Regions from separate parts of the Micromonospora hortensis genome, predicted to be linked through region 1. Evidence: riboswitches for the same ligand, from Rfam matches in the RefSeq annotation. Region 1 holds a riboswitch; the other holds the start of a gene.

Region 1 (6,586 bases):
CGGCTGCTGGACCTGGCCGGGCAGGAGGACCTGCTGCTGCTGGAGGACAACCCGTACGGCCTGTTCCACAGCGACGACGGACCACGCCCGCCCACCCTGAAGGCGTTGGACACCGGCCGGCGGGTCGTCTACCTCGGCTCGTTCGCCAAGACCGTGCTCCCCGGCGCACGGGTGGGTTACGTCGTCGCCGACCAGCGGGTTGCCGGCCCGGACGGGCGGGTCGGCCCGCTCGCCGACCAACTCGCCATGATCAAGAGCATGGTCACCGTCAACACGTCGCCGATCGCGCAGGCGGTGATCGGCGGCCGGCTGCTGGAGCACGGATGCAGCCTGGTGGCCGCGAACACCCGGGAGCGGTCCGCGTACACACGGAATCTGCGCCACCTGGTGGCCGGGCTCACCCGGCGCTTTCCCGATCAGCCGGACCGGCCGGACCGACCCGCGGTGCGGTGGACGGTGCCGGCCGGCGGGTTCTTCGTGGTGGTGACAGTGCCGTTCCCGGTCGACGACGCGCTGCTGGACCGCTCGGGGCGCGACTACGGGGTGCTGTGGACGCCGATGGCGCACTTCTACGACGACACCGCGCCGGTCCACGCGTTGCGGTTGTCGGTCAGCGCTGTCACACCGGAACAGATCGACCTCGGGCTGGATCGGCTCGCGGCGCTGATCACCGACGAGGTGGCGCGCCGGGCGGGTTGACACACCGCGTTCATCGGATGGCAATGCGCGACGACCCGCGTGCCGCCGTCCTGGTTGGACGGTCATAATAAACCGCATGGTTGCCTGGGAGTACGCCCTGCTCGTCCGTCGCTATCAGGGACAGGGCCGCAATTTTCACGTCTCGTTCGTCTGGTACGCCCCGGACGGGTCACGCAAGGACATCACCGCCTACGGCGACACCGCCATCGCGCACCTCAACCGCGCCGGCCGGGAGGGGTGGGAGCTGGTGTCCGCCGCCGAGGACGTCAACAACGTCCAGGGCAGCACCGAGGTCCACCGCTACCACCTGAAGCGCCCGATGGACTGAGGACCCCCCCGCCCCCCGCGTCGATCATGGGATCGTGGTGGTGGACGACAGTCGTGCACCAGCCCGGATCGGGCACCACAACTCCATGATCGACGCGGTCGAGGGGCTAGCTCAGGTCGATACCGGGGTAGAGGGGGTACGTGGCCAGCAGATCGGTGGCCTGCCGGGCCACCTTGTCGGCCAGGCCGGCGTCCAGGTTGTACTTCGCCTTCGACGGGGTGCCGTCGGCGTTGGCGCCGGCGGTGGTCTGGGTCAGCACGGTGTGGATCAGCTCGGCGGTCTGGTCCATCTCGGCGGTGCCCAGGCCCCGAGTGGTCAGCGCCGGGGTGCCGATCCGGATGCCCGACGTGTACCAGGCGCCGTTCGGGTCCTGCGGGACCGAGTTGCGGTTGGTGACGATGCCCGAGTCGAGCAGGGCCTGCTCGGCCTGCCGGCCGGTGAGCCCGTAGCCGGACACGTCGATCAGCACCAGGTGGTTGTCGGTGCCGCCGGTGACCAGCGTGGCGCCCCGGCTCAGCAGCCCCTCGGCGAGCGCCTGCGCGTTGTCGACGATCCGCTGGGCGTAGTCGGCGAAGTCGGGCCGGCGGGCCTCGGCGAGCGCGACCGCCTTGGCCGCCATCACGTGCGGCAGCGGGCCGCCGAGCACCATCGGGCAGCCCCGGTCCACCTGGTCGGCCAACTCCGGCTGGCAGAGCACCATGCCGCCGCGCGGGCCGCGCAACGACTTGTGCGTGGTGGTCGTGACGATGTGCGCGTGCGGCACCGGGTCGAAGTCGCCGGTGAACACCTTGCCGGCCACCAGGCCCGCGAAGTGCGCCATGTCGACCATGAAGGTGGCGCCGACCGAGTCGGCGATCTCGCGCAGGATCCGGAAGTTCACCTTCCGGGGGTACGCCGAGTAGCCGCCCACCAGGATCAGCGGCTTGAACTCGCGGGCGGCCTCGGCCAGCCGGTCGTAGTCGATCAGGCCGGTCGCCGGGTCGGTGCCGTAGCTGCGCTGGTCGAACATCTTGCCGGAGATGTTCGGCCGGAAGCCGTGGGTGAGGTGGCCGCCGGCGTCCAGCGACATGCCGAGCATCCGCTGGTTGCCCAGTTCGCGGCGCAGCGCGAACCAGTCGGCCTCGGTGAGGTCGTTGACCTGGCGGACCTGGGCCTTCTTCAGCGCGGGAGATTCCACCCGGTCGGCCAGCACCGCCCAGAAGGCGACCAGGTTGGCGTCGATGCCCGAGTGCGGCTGCACGTACGCGTGCGCGGCGCCGAACAGCTCCCGGGCGTGCTCGGCGGCGAGCGCCTCGACGGTGTCGACGTTCTGGCAGCCGGCGTAGAAGCGGCGGCCGACGGTGCCCTCGGCGTACTTGTCGCTGAACCAGTTGCCCATGGCCAGCAGGGTCGCCGGGGAGGCGTAATTTTCGCTGGCGATCAGCTTGAGCGACTCCCGCTGGTCGGTCAGCTCGGCGCCGATGGCGTCGGCGACCCGCGGCTCTACAGCCCGGATCACCTCAAGGGCACTCCGGAATGCGGTGGATTCGGCGTTGCGGGACATGCGACCTCCAACAGACGTGCGGGAAGGCCCAGGCGCTCGGCAAACGTCCACGTGACGAGGCCGCTCCCCGATGGTTCTCCATCCCCACGCGCCAGTAACGGCCCGGAAGGATCCTACCGGGCCGGAACCGGCCGTTCGGGCCGCCCTCCGGGAGGCGACCCCGCCAACGTGATTGGGCGGTGCGTCGCGGGGCACACGGTAGGAGACCACCGCACCGTCACGGGTGCGGTCAGGGTTCGTACAGAAGGAGTCGAGAACATGACCACACCCACCTCCGACCGGCCGCTCGCCCTGGTGACCGGGGCCTCCAGCGGAATCGGGTACGAGCTCGCGGCGCAGTTCGTCGAGCACGGCTTCGACCTGGTGATCGCCGCCGAGGACGACGGCATCGAGGCGGCCGCGCAGAAGCTGCGCCGCGACGGGGGCCCGCAGATCTGGTCGGTCCGCGTCGACCTGGCCCGCGAGCAGGGCGTGACGGAACTCGTGGCCGCCGTCACCGCGACCGGACGGCCGCTGGACGCGCTGGCGCTCAACGCCGGTCGGGGCGCCGGTGGCGCCTTCGTCGGCGGCACGGACCTCGCCGACGAGCTGGAGATCGTCGACCTCAACGTGCGGTCGACGGTGCACCTGGCGAAGCGGCTGTTGCCCGGGATGGTCGAGCGGGGCACGGGCCGGGTCCTCTTCACCTCGTCGATCGCCTCCACCATGCCGGGGCCGTTCCAGGCGGTCTACAACGCGTCGAAGTCGTTCGTGCAGTCCTTCGCCGAGGCGCTGCGCAACGAGCTGAAGGACACCGGCGTCACGGTGACCTCGCTGATGCCCGGGCCGACCGACACGGAGTTCTTCGACCGGGCCGACATGGAGGACACCCGGGTGGGCTCGGGCAAGAAGGACGACCCGGCGAAGGTCGCCGAGCAGGGCTTCGAGGCGATGATGAGGGGTGATCAGACGATCACCGCCGGCTCGCTGATGAACAAGGTGCAGACGGCCGCCGGCAAGATCATTCCGGACAAGCTCAAGTCCGAGCAGCACCGCAGGATGGCCGAGCCGGGATCGGGCACCTGACCCGTGACGCACGACGAAGGGCCCGGCACGGTGCCGGGCCCTTCGGTGTGAGCGGGTGCCTCAGGCCGTCACCGCATCGAGCGCCTTCTTGATCGCCTTCGGCGCGGTGGGGGTCCGCGGCGCGTCCGCGCGCAAGGCGATCATCTTCTCGCCGATCTCCTGGAGCTGCTTGCGGCCCAGCGCGTCGCGGACCTTGGGGAACCACTCCTGTTCTTCCTCCTCGACGTGGTGGGTGACGTTCTCGATCAGCACCGTCGTCTTGGCGTTGAACCGCTCGTCGTCGGCGTCCATGCTGGCCAGCTCGGCGCAGAGCACATCGGCGACGTGGTGTTCCTCGTACGACTCGAGGATGTCGTCCTCGAGGTCGGGCAGCAACCGGCGAACCTCCGGATACATCACCTCGTTCTCCAGGTAGGTGTGCACGGTCAGTGCCTCCAGGATCTGGTCCACCAGCTTCTGCCGCTGGCTCGCCGGCCCCTCCTCGGCGTCCTGGAAGGCCTTGAACAGGCGGCGCATTTCCTTGTGGTCCTCTTTGAGCAGGACGATGGCATCGGTCGACACCGGTATGACCTCCCTGAAGAGTCTCGGCTGGTGGAGTTCCGGTACCCCGGCGCCGATTGCGGAAACAGGTGAAACCGCCTCAGACCATCGCCAGGGTGCGGGGGATCTCGTCGAGCAACTCCCGAGCCAGAAAACCGATCCGGCCGTAGCGCGGAATCAGCCGCTGGCCGCTCACCGAGTGCGCGAACGAGCCCCAGCAGGCCGCCTGCGCCGGGTCGGCGCCCCGGGACAGCAGCCCCGCCAGCAACCCGGCGAGCACGTCCCCGCTGCCGGAGGTGCCCAGCCCGGCGTCGCCGCTCTCCTCCCGCCAGCCCCGACCGTCCGGGGCGGCCACGTGCCCGTACAGCGACACGACCGCCTCGTACCGCGCGGCCAACTCGGCCGCCTCGGCGTCCAGGTCGTCGCCCGGCTCCCGCCCGAGCAGGTGCCCGGCCTCGGTCACGTTGGGGGTGAGCACCACGGGCCGACCCGAGCCGACCAGCAGGTCCGGTGCGTGGCTGAGCGCACCCAGGGCGTACGCGTCGAGTACCAGCGACGTGTCCGGACGGGCCGCCTCCAGAACCAGGCCCAGCAGGCGGTTGGTCTCGTCGATCGCCTTCAGACCGGGGCCGACCGCCACCACGTCGGCCTGCGCGACCAGGTCGCCGAGCTGCCCGTCGCGATCCGCGGCCACCGCGCCGTCGGAGGTCTCCGGCAACCCGATCACCAGCGCCTCGGGCACCTGGATGCTCAGCGCGGCCGCGGTGGACTCGGCGGCGGCCAACTGGAGCACCCCGGCACCGGCGCGCAGCGCGGCCACCCCGGCGAGCAGCACCGCGCCCGGCGTGAAGCGGGAACCGCCGACCACCAGCACCGTGCCCCGGCTCTCCTTTCCCCCGACCGGCACCGGCAGCGCCCAGTCCCGCAACAACGCCGGGGTGATCACCTTCACCTCAGACCGGCTCGGCATGGATCTCGTCCTCCCTGGTCGGCTGGGCGCCCTGCTGACGCAGGTGCGCGACATCGTTGAAGGCGGTGAGGGCCAGGCGGTCCTCGCCGTCCGCCGACCACTCGGTGATCGAACAGTTGGCGATCACGTCCTGCCGGGTCAGCGCCATCAGCTCGTCCTCGGTCAACCCCTCCAGCAGATAGCGAAGCAGGAAGACCAGCGCGTCGTGGCCGAAGAGCAGCACCCGACAACCCTCGTGGTCGCGGCGCAGGTCGCCCAGCAGCGTCCGCAGCCGCAACGCCACGTCCGTCCAGGACTCCCCGCCCGGCGGCCGGTAGTAGAACTTGCCCAACCGCTCCCGGCGCTCGGCCTCGTCCGGGTACCGTCGGCGCACCCCGTGCCCGGTCAGCCCGTCCAGGACGCCCAGTTCCCGGTCGCGCAGCCGCTCGTCGCGGTGCACGGGAATGTCGGTGCCGGCCAGCGCCAGCCGCGAGGTCTGCACCGCGCGCAGGTACGGCGACACCACCGCCACGTCCGGTCGCCTCGCGTCCGGAAGCTCGGCCAGCCAACGGCCGGTCGCCCGAGCCTGCTCCTCGCCGGTCGGGGAGAGTGGCACGTCGGCGTCGCGGTGGGTGAGGTCGATCAGCTCCGCGCCCGACGCCTCGGCGTGCGTCGCCGCGACGTTCGCGGTGCTCTCGCCGTGCCGGACGATCCACAGGGTTGCCAGTTCCGCCATGCGGCCCCCCTACCCGGCACGAGCGTCCGGTAATCGGACCGCCGTCCGCCGCCTAGCGGCGGCTCTGCCAGGGACGCAGCCCTGCCTGGAGCGTCGACTCGTCGCGTCGGCGGAAGAGGTACGTGAAGGACTGGGCGGCGAGGGCCAGGAGTACCGCTCCCGTCCAGGCCCAGGGGACCATCGGAGCGGAGTGGCGTACCGCGAGGACGCCCAGCACCGGCGCGGCGGCGACGAAGACGGACAGCGCGGTTGTGCTGACGGTTTGTCGAAAGCGCGCCGAGATGGCGAAGGTCGACCTGTCGTAGACGAGCAGAGCGGCGCCGAAGAGGGCCGCGGCCGCCACTGCCACGCCCACCGAGGAGGTGATCTTCGCGAAGGTGACAGGTAGGGCGATGAGGAAGGGGAAGACACCGCCGAACTCCGACAGCACGTTGCCCCATTTGGTGTACCTGCCGAAGCTGTTGGTTCGCAGCCGGGCCAGCTCACCGGAGGTGTTGGCATAGATGATCAGCGACGCGGTGGTGGCCAGGGCCGAGCACATCAGCAGCACCCGGACCCCATCGGGATAGTTCGGGGAGGCGAACGACAGGCCGAGCACGAACGCGATCGAGGCGAGGATGCCGCTGGAGAAGGCGATCCCGGCGGCGCTCTCGTCGGACTGCAGGGCCGCGAAGTCCTCCTTCTCGAATCGGGACAGCTCCAGGGCCGGCCCGGCGGGCAGGTTCA
Region 2 (6,586 bases), on a different contig from region 1:
AGTACGGCTACTTCGCCAGCCCGGCCGACGCCGAGGTGTTCGCGCACGAGCTGACCTGGATGCTGCTGAACCAGGTGTTCAGCTTCAACTCGCCGGTCTGGTTCAACGTCGGCACGCCGTCGCCGCAGCAGGTCAGTGCCTGCTTCATCCTGGCCGTCGACGACTCGATGGACTCGATCCTCGACTGGTACAAGGAGGAGGGGCTGATCTTCAAGGGCGGCTCCGGCTCCGGGGTCAACCTGTCGCGGATCCGCTCGTCCCGTGAGCTGCTCTCCTCCGGCGGCAACGCCTCCGGCCCGGTCAGCTTCATGCGCGGCGCGGACGCCTCCGCCGGCACCATCAAGTCCGGCGGCGCGACCCGCCGGGCGGCCAAGATGGTCATCATCGACGTCGACCACCCGGACATTCAGGAGTTCGTTGTCACGAAGGCGCGCGAGGAGGACAAGATCCGCGCGCTGCGTGATGCCGGGTTCGACATGGACCTCGGTGGCTCCGACATCGTCAGCGTGCAGTACCAGAACGCCAACAACTCGGTCCGGGTCTCCGACGAGTTCATGTCGGCGGTCGAGAACGGCAAGGGCTTCGACCTGCGGGGCCGGCTGGACGGCTCGGTGATCGAGACCGTCGACGCCAAGAACCTGTTCCGCTCCATCTCCCAGGCAGCCTGGGAGTGCGCCGACCCCGGTCTGCAGTACGACGACACGATCAACGACTGGCACACCTGCCCGGAGACCGGGCGGATCACCGCGTCGAACCCGTGCTCGGAGTACCTGCACCTGGACAACTCCTCGTGCAACCTGGCCTCGCTCAACCTGATGAAGTTCCTCCGCGCCGACGGTGGCTTCGAGGTGGAGAAGTTCGTCAAGTCCGTCGAGTTCGTCATCACCGCGATGGACATCTCGATCTGCTTCGCGGACTTCCCGACCGAGAAGATCGGTGAGACGTCCCGCGCCTACCGGCAGCTCGGCATCGGCTACGCCAACCTGGGCGCCCTGCTGATGGCGACCGGCCTGCCGTACGACTCGGACCAGGGCCGCTCGGTCGCCGCGTCGATCACGTCCCTGATGACCGGCACCGCCTACCGCCGTTCGGCCGAGCTGGCCGGCGTCGTCGGCCCGTACGACGGCTACGCCCGCAACGCCGAGCCGCACAAGCGGGTCATGCGTAAGCACGCCGCGGCCAACGACGAGATCAAGCCGACCAGTCCGGTGGCCACCGCGATCGTCCGCGAGGCGACCAAGCAGTGGACCCAGGGCAACAAGATCGGTGATAAGAACGGTTGGCGCAACGCGCAGGCGAGCGTCCTCGCCCCGACCGGCACGATCGGCTTCATGATGGACTGCGACACGACCGGCGTGGAGCCGGACCTGGCGCTGGTCAAGTTCAAGAAGCTGGTCGGCGGCGGCTCGATGCAGATCGTCAACCAGACGGTGCCGCGGGCCCTGCGCAGCCTCGGCTACCCCGAGGAGCAGGTCGAGGCGATCGTCGAGCACATCGCCGACCACGGCCACGTGGTGGACGCCCCCGGCCTCAAGCCGGAGCACTACCCGGTCTTCGACTGCGCCATGGGGGAGCGGACGATCGCCCCGATGGGTCACGTGCGGATGATGGCGGCCATCCAGCCGTTCGTCTCCGGCGCCATCTCCAAGACGGTCAACATGCCGGAGGCGGCCACCGTCGAGGACGTCGAGAAGATCTACTTCGAGGGCTGGAAGCTCGGCCTCAAGGCGCTGGCGATCTATCGGGACAACTGCAAGGTCGGCCAGCCGCTCTCGGTGGCCAAGTCGAACAAGGCCACCGAGCCGGCCGCCGTCGAGACCGCAGCGGCCGCGCCGGCCGCTGTCGAGAAGGTCATCGAGTACCGGCCGGTGCGTAAGCGCCTGCCGAAGAAGCGCCCGTCCGAGACGGTCAGCTTCTCCGTTGGTGGCGCCGAGGGCTACCTGACCGCGTCGTCCTACCCGGACGACGGCCTCGGTGAGGTCTTCCTGAAGATGTCCAAGCAGGGCTCGACCCTGGCCGGCGTGATGGACGCCTTCTCGGTGGCCATCAGCATCGGCCTCCAGTACGGCGTGCCGCTGGAGACGTTCGTCAGCAAGTTCACCAACATGCGCTTCGAGCCGGCCGGTATGACCGACGACCCGGACGTGCGGATGGCGGCCTCGGTGATGGACTACATCTTCCGTCGCCTGGCGCTGGACTTCCTGCCCTACGAGCGTCGCGCCGAGCTGGGCATCTTCACCGCCACGGAGCGGGCCGCGCAGCTGCGGGCCGAGGCCGACGCGGAGGCTGCCGGCGTCACCGGCGCCGAGCTCACCGCGATGGCGTCGTCCGCGCCGGTGGCGACCCCGGCCAAGCCGGAGGCTGTCGCCCAGCCGGCCCAGGAGATGGCCGACGTGGCCGCCGCCAAGCCGGCTCCGAGCGTGGGCTCCAGCACCGAACTGCTGGAGGCCGTGATCGGCAAGGCCGCCGACGCGCCGCTCTGCTTCACCTGCGGTACGAAGATGCGCCCCGCCGGTAGCTGCTACGTCTGCGAGGGCTGCGGCTCCACCAGCGGCTGCAGCTGACGTACGCGAAACGCGGCGCTGCCCCGGCTCCCTCGTGGGAGTCGGGGCAGCGCCGTTTCCGGGTCCTCTGGAGGTTCGCGCGGGAGGGCATGTTGTCGTTGGCCGTGATGCCTGTGAGTCATCTTGATGACTCACAGGCATCACGCTCGTCAGGGTGTTGCGCGGTGGGCTGCCAGGCGGGCCATCGGCTCAGGGAAGCCGGGACGGCGGGTGATCTAGCTTGCTCGCTCGGCGGCGCGCACCGCATTGCGGAACAGCATCGCGACGGTGGTCGGACCGACCCCGCCGACCCGGGGCGTGATGGCGCCGGCGACCTCGGCGCACGCTTCGTCCACGTCCGGTAGGAGGCGCCGGCCTTCGTAGCGGACGCCGGCGCCGATGACGACGGCGCCGGGCTTGACGTGCTCAGGCCCCACGATCCCGGGTACGCCGGCGGCGGCCACGAGGATGTCGGCGCGGCGGGTGTAGCGGGCCCAGTCGGGCACACCTGTGTGGACGACGGTGACGGCGGCGTTGGCGGTCGGGCGCTTCTGAGCGAGCAGCATGGCCAGGGGGCGGCCCAGGGTGGCGCCGCGGCCGAGGATGACGACCTCACGACCGGCGACGGGGATCTCGTAGTAGGCCAGCAGGGCTTCGATGCCGGCGGGAGTGCACGGCAGCGGGCCGGGCAGGCCGACGGCGAGACGCCCCATGTTCAGCGGATGCATGCCGTCGACGTCCTTGTCCGGATCGATGGTCAGCAACGCCGCGTCGTAGTCCAGGTGCCCCGGAACGGGGTACTGCACGAGCAGCCCGTGTACGGCCGGATCGTTGTTGAATCGGGCAATGGTCTGGTGTAGCTCGGCCTGGGTGGCGGTGGCCGGCAGATGCACGTGCGGGGACGCGAACCCGAGCGCGGCAGCCTGACGTTGCTTGATGGCGATGTAGCCGGCGCTGGCGTCGTCGTCACCGACGAGGATGGTGGCGAGGCTCGGTGTGATCCCGCGGTTGCGCAGGCGGGCGGCTGCGTCGGCGGTCTCGGCCAGGACGGCTTCGGCGACGGGTGCACCCGGCAGCAGGCGGGCCGTGCCCGACGGGGTGTGCTGTTCTGTGGATTCGCTGGTCGTGGTCATGATGGTTCCTCGACGCAGGCGCCCAGGCGGTCGACGCCCGCGAGAGGCTCCCCGATGGTTCCACCATCCCCGTGCCGCCAGTCGCCGGTGGTTCGATGATGCCGCATCACCAGGGCGGTTGCCCAATTGGACCAGCAGTGCCGCCGTCAGCGCCGGGCAGGCTCACGCCGGGGGCATGGTGCCGGTCGGCGGTATACCTCAGAGGCATAAATATGCCTCTGAGGTATACCGCTCTTCGGGGTTGGTGCCGTCGACAGGGCCGGGTGGGCTCAATCAGTTGGCAGGAGCGGGCGCATGAACGTTCGCTCGTACCGCACGACACAACCCGAGCTTTCGCGGATGCTGTCAGCCGCGACGAACTCCGGGTCATTGCCGAACCGTGCGCGGTAACGCTCGTACGCTGCCAGGCTCTCGAAGCTGAACAGCGCCTCGGCCTTGTCGCTGGCGCCCTCGGCGGGCAGGAAGTAGCCGTGGTGCACACCACCGTGCTTGGTCACCAGCCGCATCCATGCTCGGGCGAAGTCTTCGAACGCGTCGATCTGCGCGGGGTCGATGGTGTAGTGGAGGACACAGGTGATCATGGCGTCACCCTACGGACCGGATTGTTCGGTAACACCCGCGCTCCGGCTTACGAAGAAGGGGTGTGAAGGCTACGAGGGAGGACGGCCTGTGAGTGAGCCGAGCCGAGCCGACGACGACATTTCCGGCATCGGAACCGATCCGGTGGCCTTCGAGGTCTTCTACCGGCGGCACCTGGAGGCCGTGGGCCGGTTCGTGGCGCGGCGGGTCGACGACCCACACCTCGCCGCCGACCTCACCGCCGACGTGTTCCTGGCGGTGATCGAGTCGGCGGCCGGGTACCGACCGGACCGGGGTAGCCAGATCGGCTGGCTGTACGGGGTGGCCCGCAACGTCATCGGCGACGAGCGGCGTCGGGCGGCCCAACGGCTGCGGGTGACCGGACGGCTGGCCGGACGACGGGACCTGGGCCCCGACGACATCGCCCGGATCGAGGAGCGGATCGACGCCGAGTCGGCGGCCCGCCGCACCCATCGGGCACTGAGCGAGCTGCCCGAGGGCACCCGGACGCTCGTCGAACTCGTCGCCGTGGACGGCCTCACCGTCGCGGAGGCGGCGACGGTGCTCGGGATGTCACCGGTCGCCGCTCGGGTCCGCCTGCATCGTGCCCGCCGCGTCGTCCGCGCCGTGCTCGCCCGCCCGGTCACCACCCTCGCCTGATGAGACGGAGATGACGATGAACGAGACCGAACGGTCGCCGCAGGGTTTCGAGGAGCAGCTCCTCAGGGATCTGACCGCACACGTCGCCCAGCGGGCCGAGATGGCGTCGGCGGCCCGTCTCGCCGGACGGCGTACCCGGTTTCTGCGCGGTTGGCGCCTTGCCGGAGCGTTCGGGCTGGCGGTCGCGCTGACCGCCGGTGCGCTGGTGGTGCAGACGGTCAGGGTGGGCGACCAGCCGCCGCCGACGGCCAGCGCGTCGGAGATCTTCCATCTGGCCGCCGACGCGGCCCGGCAGCAGCCGGAACTCACCGCCCGACCCGATCAGTACGTCTTCACGGAATCCCTGGCGACAATCCGGGACCTGCCGGACAGCGGCCCTTACCAGACCATTCGGAACCAACTGTGGGAGTCGGCCGGCGGGGTCGCGTACACGCAGGGACGTTACCGACCGGAGACCGATCCGAACGGGTGGGGCGAGCTGACGGTGCTCCGGATGAGCGATGCCGCCGATCCCACGAAGGATCTCGACGCGTTCCAGCCGCCCGCGTACCACGGCAACCTGCCCACCGATCCGGATGAGCTGCTTCGATACCTTGGGGAAAACCCGGTCGACCTGCATCTCCCCGAAGGCGCCGATGAGGAGGCCGTGTACGGGGACGAGAGCATGGTGTACACCACCGCGCGGTCGATGCTCGACGGCTACGTGCCGCCCCGAGCGCTGGCGGCGCTGTTCGAACTGCTGGCGCGGGAGCCCGGAGCGGTCGTCATATCGGGCGACGTGGTGGACGCCGCAGGTCGACACGGGGTGGCGATCCGGATGCCCGGCGTGATCGGTGGCAACGAGGACTTCCTCTTCGACCGCGACACCCACGTCTTCCTGGGCCGCCGTGGGTCGGTGGTGCGCAACGGCAAGGAGTCCCTGCACACGGCTGTCGCGCTACTCCGCGTCGCCATCGTGGACCGGCCGGGCCAGCTGCCGTGAGCGGGCCGGTCACCTCGGACCGGTCAGGGCTGGGCGAACAGGGGGCCGTAGTTCGAGCGGAACATCTGCTCGCCGAGGCGGCGCATCACCAGGTCGCGCAGCGAGGGCGGGAGCCCGGTGGCCCTGTCCCGGCGGTGGGTCTGACTGAGCACCCAGTTGGTACGCGGGCGACGCCGCGCCTCGAAACCACGCAGCGCGTCGGCGACGGAATCGGCGGCGGCCAACGACAACGCGAGCACGACCGCGTCCTCCAGAGCCATCGCCGCGCCCTGGGCCATGTTCGGCGAGGTGGCGTGGGCGGCGTCGCCGATCAGCAGCACCGGGCCCCGGGACCAGGATTCGAGCACGACCTCCTGGTTCGGCCCGGCGTGCAGGGTGCCGTCGTCGTAGTCGAGGGCCTTGAGCATGGTGGCCACCGGCTCGGTGAACGTCGCGGCCAGCTCGTCGCGCCAGCCGGGCCGGTCGGCCACCGGGCCGTCGTTGTAGTAGCAGTACGTCTGCTCGGCGCTGATCGGGATGGTCAGGAACTGCCTGCCGCGACCCAACTGCACCGACCAGACCGGTTCGTCGTCGACGCGGGGAGCGACCCACCGGTACGCGTACTGGCCGAGGTCGCGGGCCACCTGGCCGTCGAAGGCGAGTCGGCGGACCGTCGAGTTCACCCCGTCCGCGCCGACCACCAGGTCGTA

Evidence for each region. A riboswitch is a leader RNA that binds a small molecule or an ion and turns the genes downstream of it on or off. The one in region 1 is predicted to bind ZMP and ZTP.
Region 2: linked by a shared signal. The riboswitch ahead of NIE111_RS05820 (bifunctional 5,10-methylenetetrahydrofolate dehydrogenase/5,10-methenyltetrahydrofolate cyclohydrolase) and the one ahead of NIE111_RS19545 (glycine hydroxymethyltransferase) in region 1 are both predicted to bind ZMP and ZTP.

The regions. Positions count from the first base shown of each region.
Region 1 covers NZ_JAKKFE010000026.1:239,544-246,129, reverse strand. Annotated here, with positions in the region: gene NIE111_RS19555 (aminotransferase-like domain-containing protein) at 1-699, shown strand, start outside; gene NIE111_RS19550 (hypothetical protein) at 767-1,027, shown strand; gene NIE111_RS19545 (glycine hydroxymethyltransferase) at 1,134-2,570, opposite strand; ZMP/ZTP riboswitch at 2,590-2,679, opposite strand; gene NIE111_RS19540 (SDR family NAD(P)-dependent oxidoreductase) at 2,829-3,635, shown strand; gene NIE111_RS19535 (hemerythrin domain-containing protein) at 3,696-4,196, opposite strand; gene NIE111_RS19530 (NAD(P)H-hydrate dehydratase) at 4,276-5,145, opposite strand; gene NIE111_RS19525 (histidine phosphatase family protein) at 5,129-5,860, opposite strand; gene NIE111_RS19520 (GNAT family N-acetyltransferase) at 5,913-6,586, opposite strand, start outside.
Region 2 covers NZ_JAKKFE010000009.1:177,194-183,779, reverse strand. Annotated here, with positions in the region: gene NIE111_RS05825 (vitamin B12-dependent ribonucleotide reductase) at 1-2,564, shown strand, start outside; gene NIE111_RS05820 (bifunctional 5,10-methylenetetrahydrofolate dehydrogenase/5,10-methenyltetrahydrofolate cyclohydrolase) at 2,780-3,676, opposite strand; ZMP/ZTP riboswitch at 3,690-3,771, opposite strand; gene NIE111_RS05815 (NIPSNAP family protein) at 3,946-4,257, opposite strand; gene NIE111_RS05810 (RNA polymerase sigma factor) at 4,346-4,915, shown strand; gene NIE111_RS05805 (CU044_5270 family protein) at 4,926-5,897, shown strand; gene NIE111_RS05800 (FAD-dependent monooxygenase) at 5,921-6,586, opposite strand, start outside.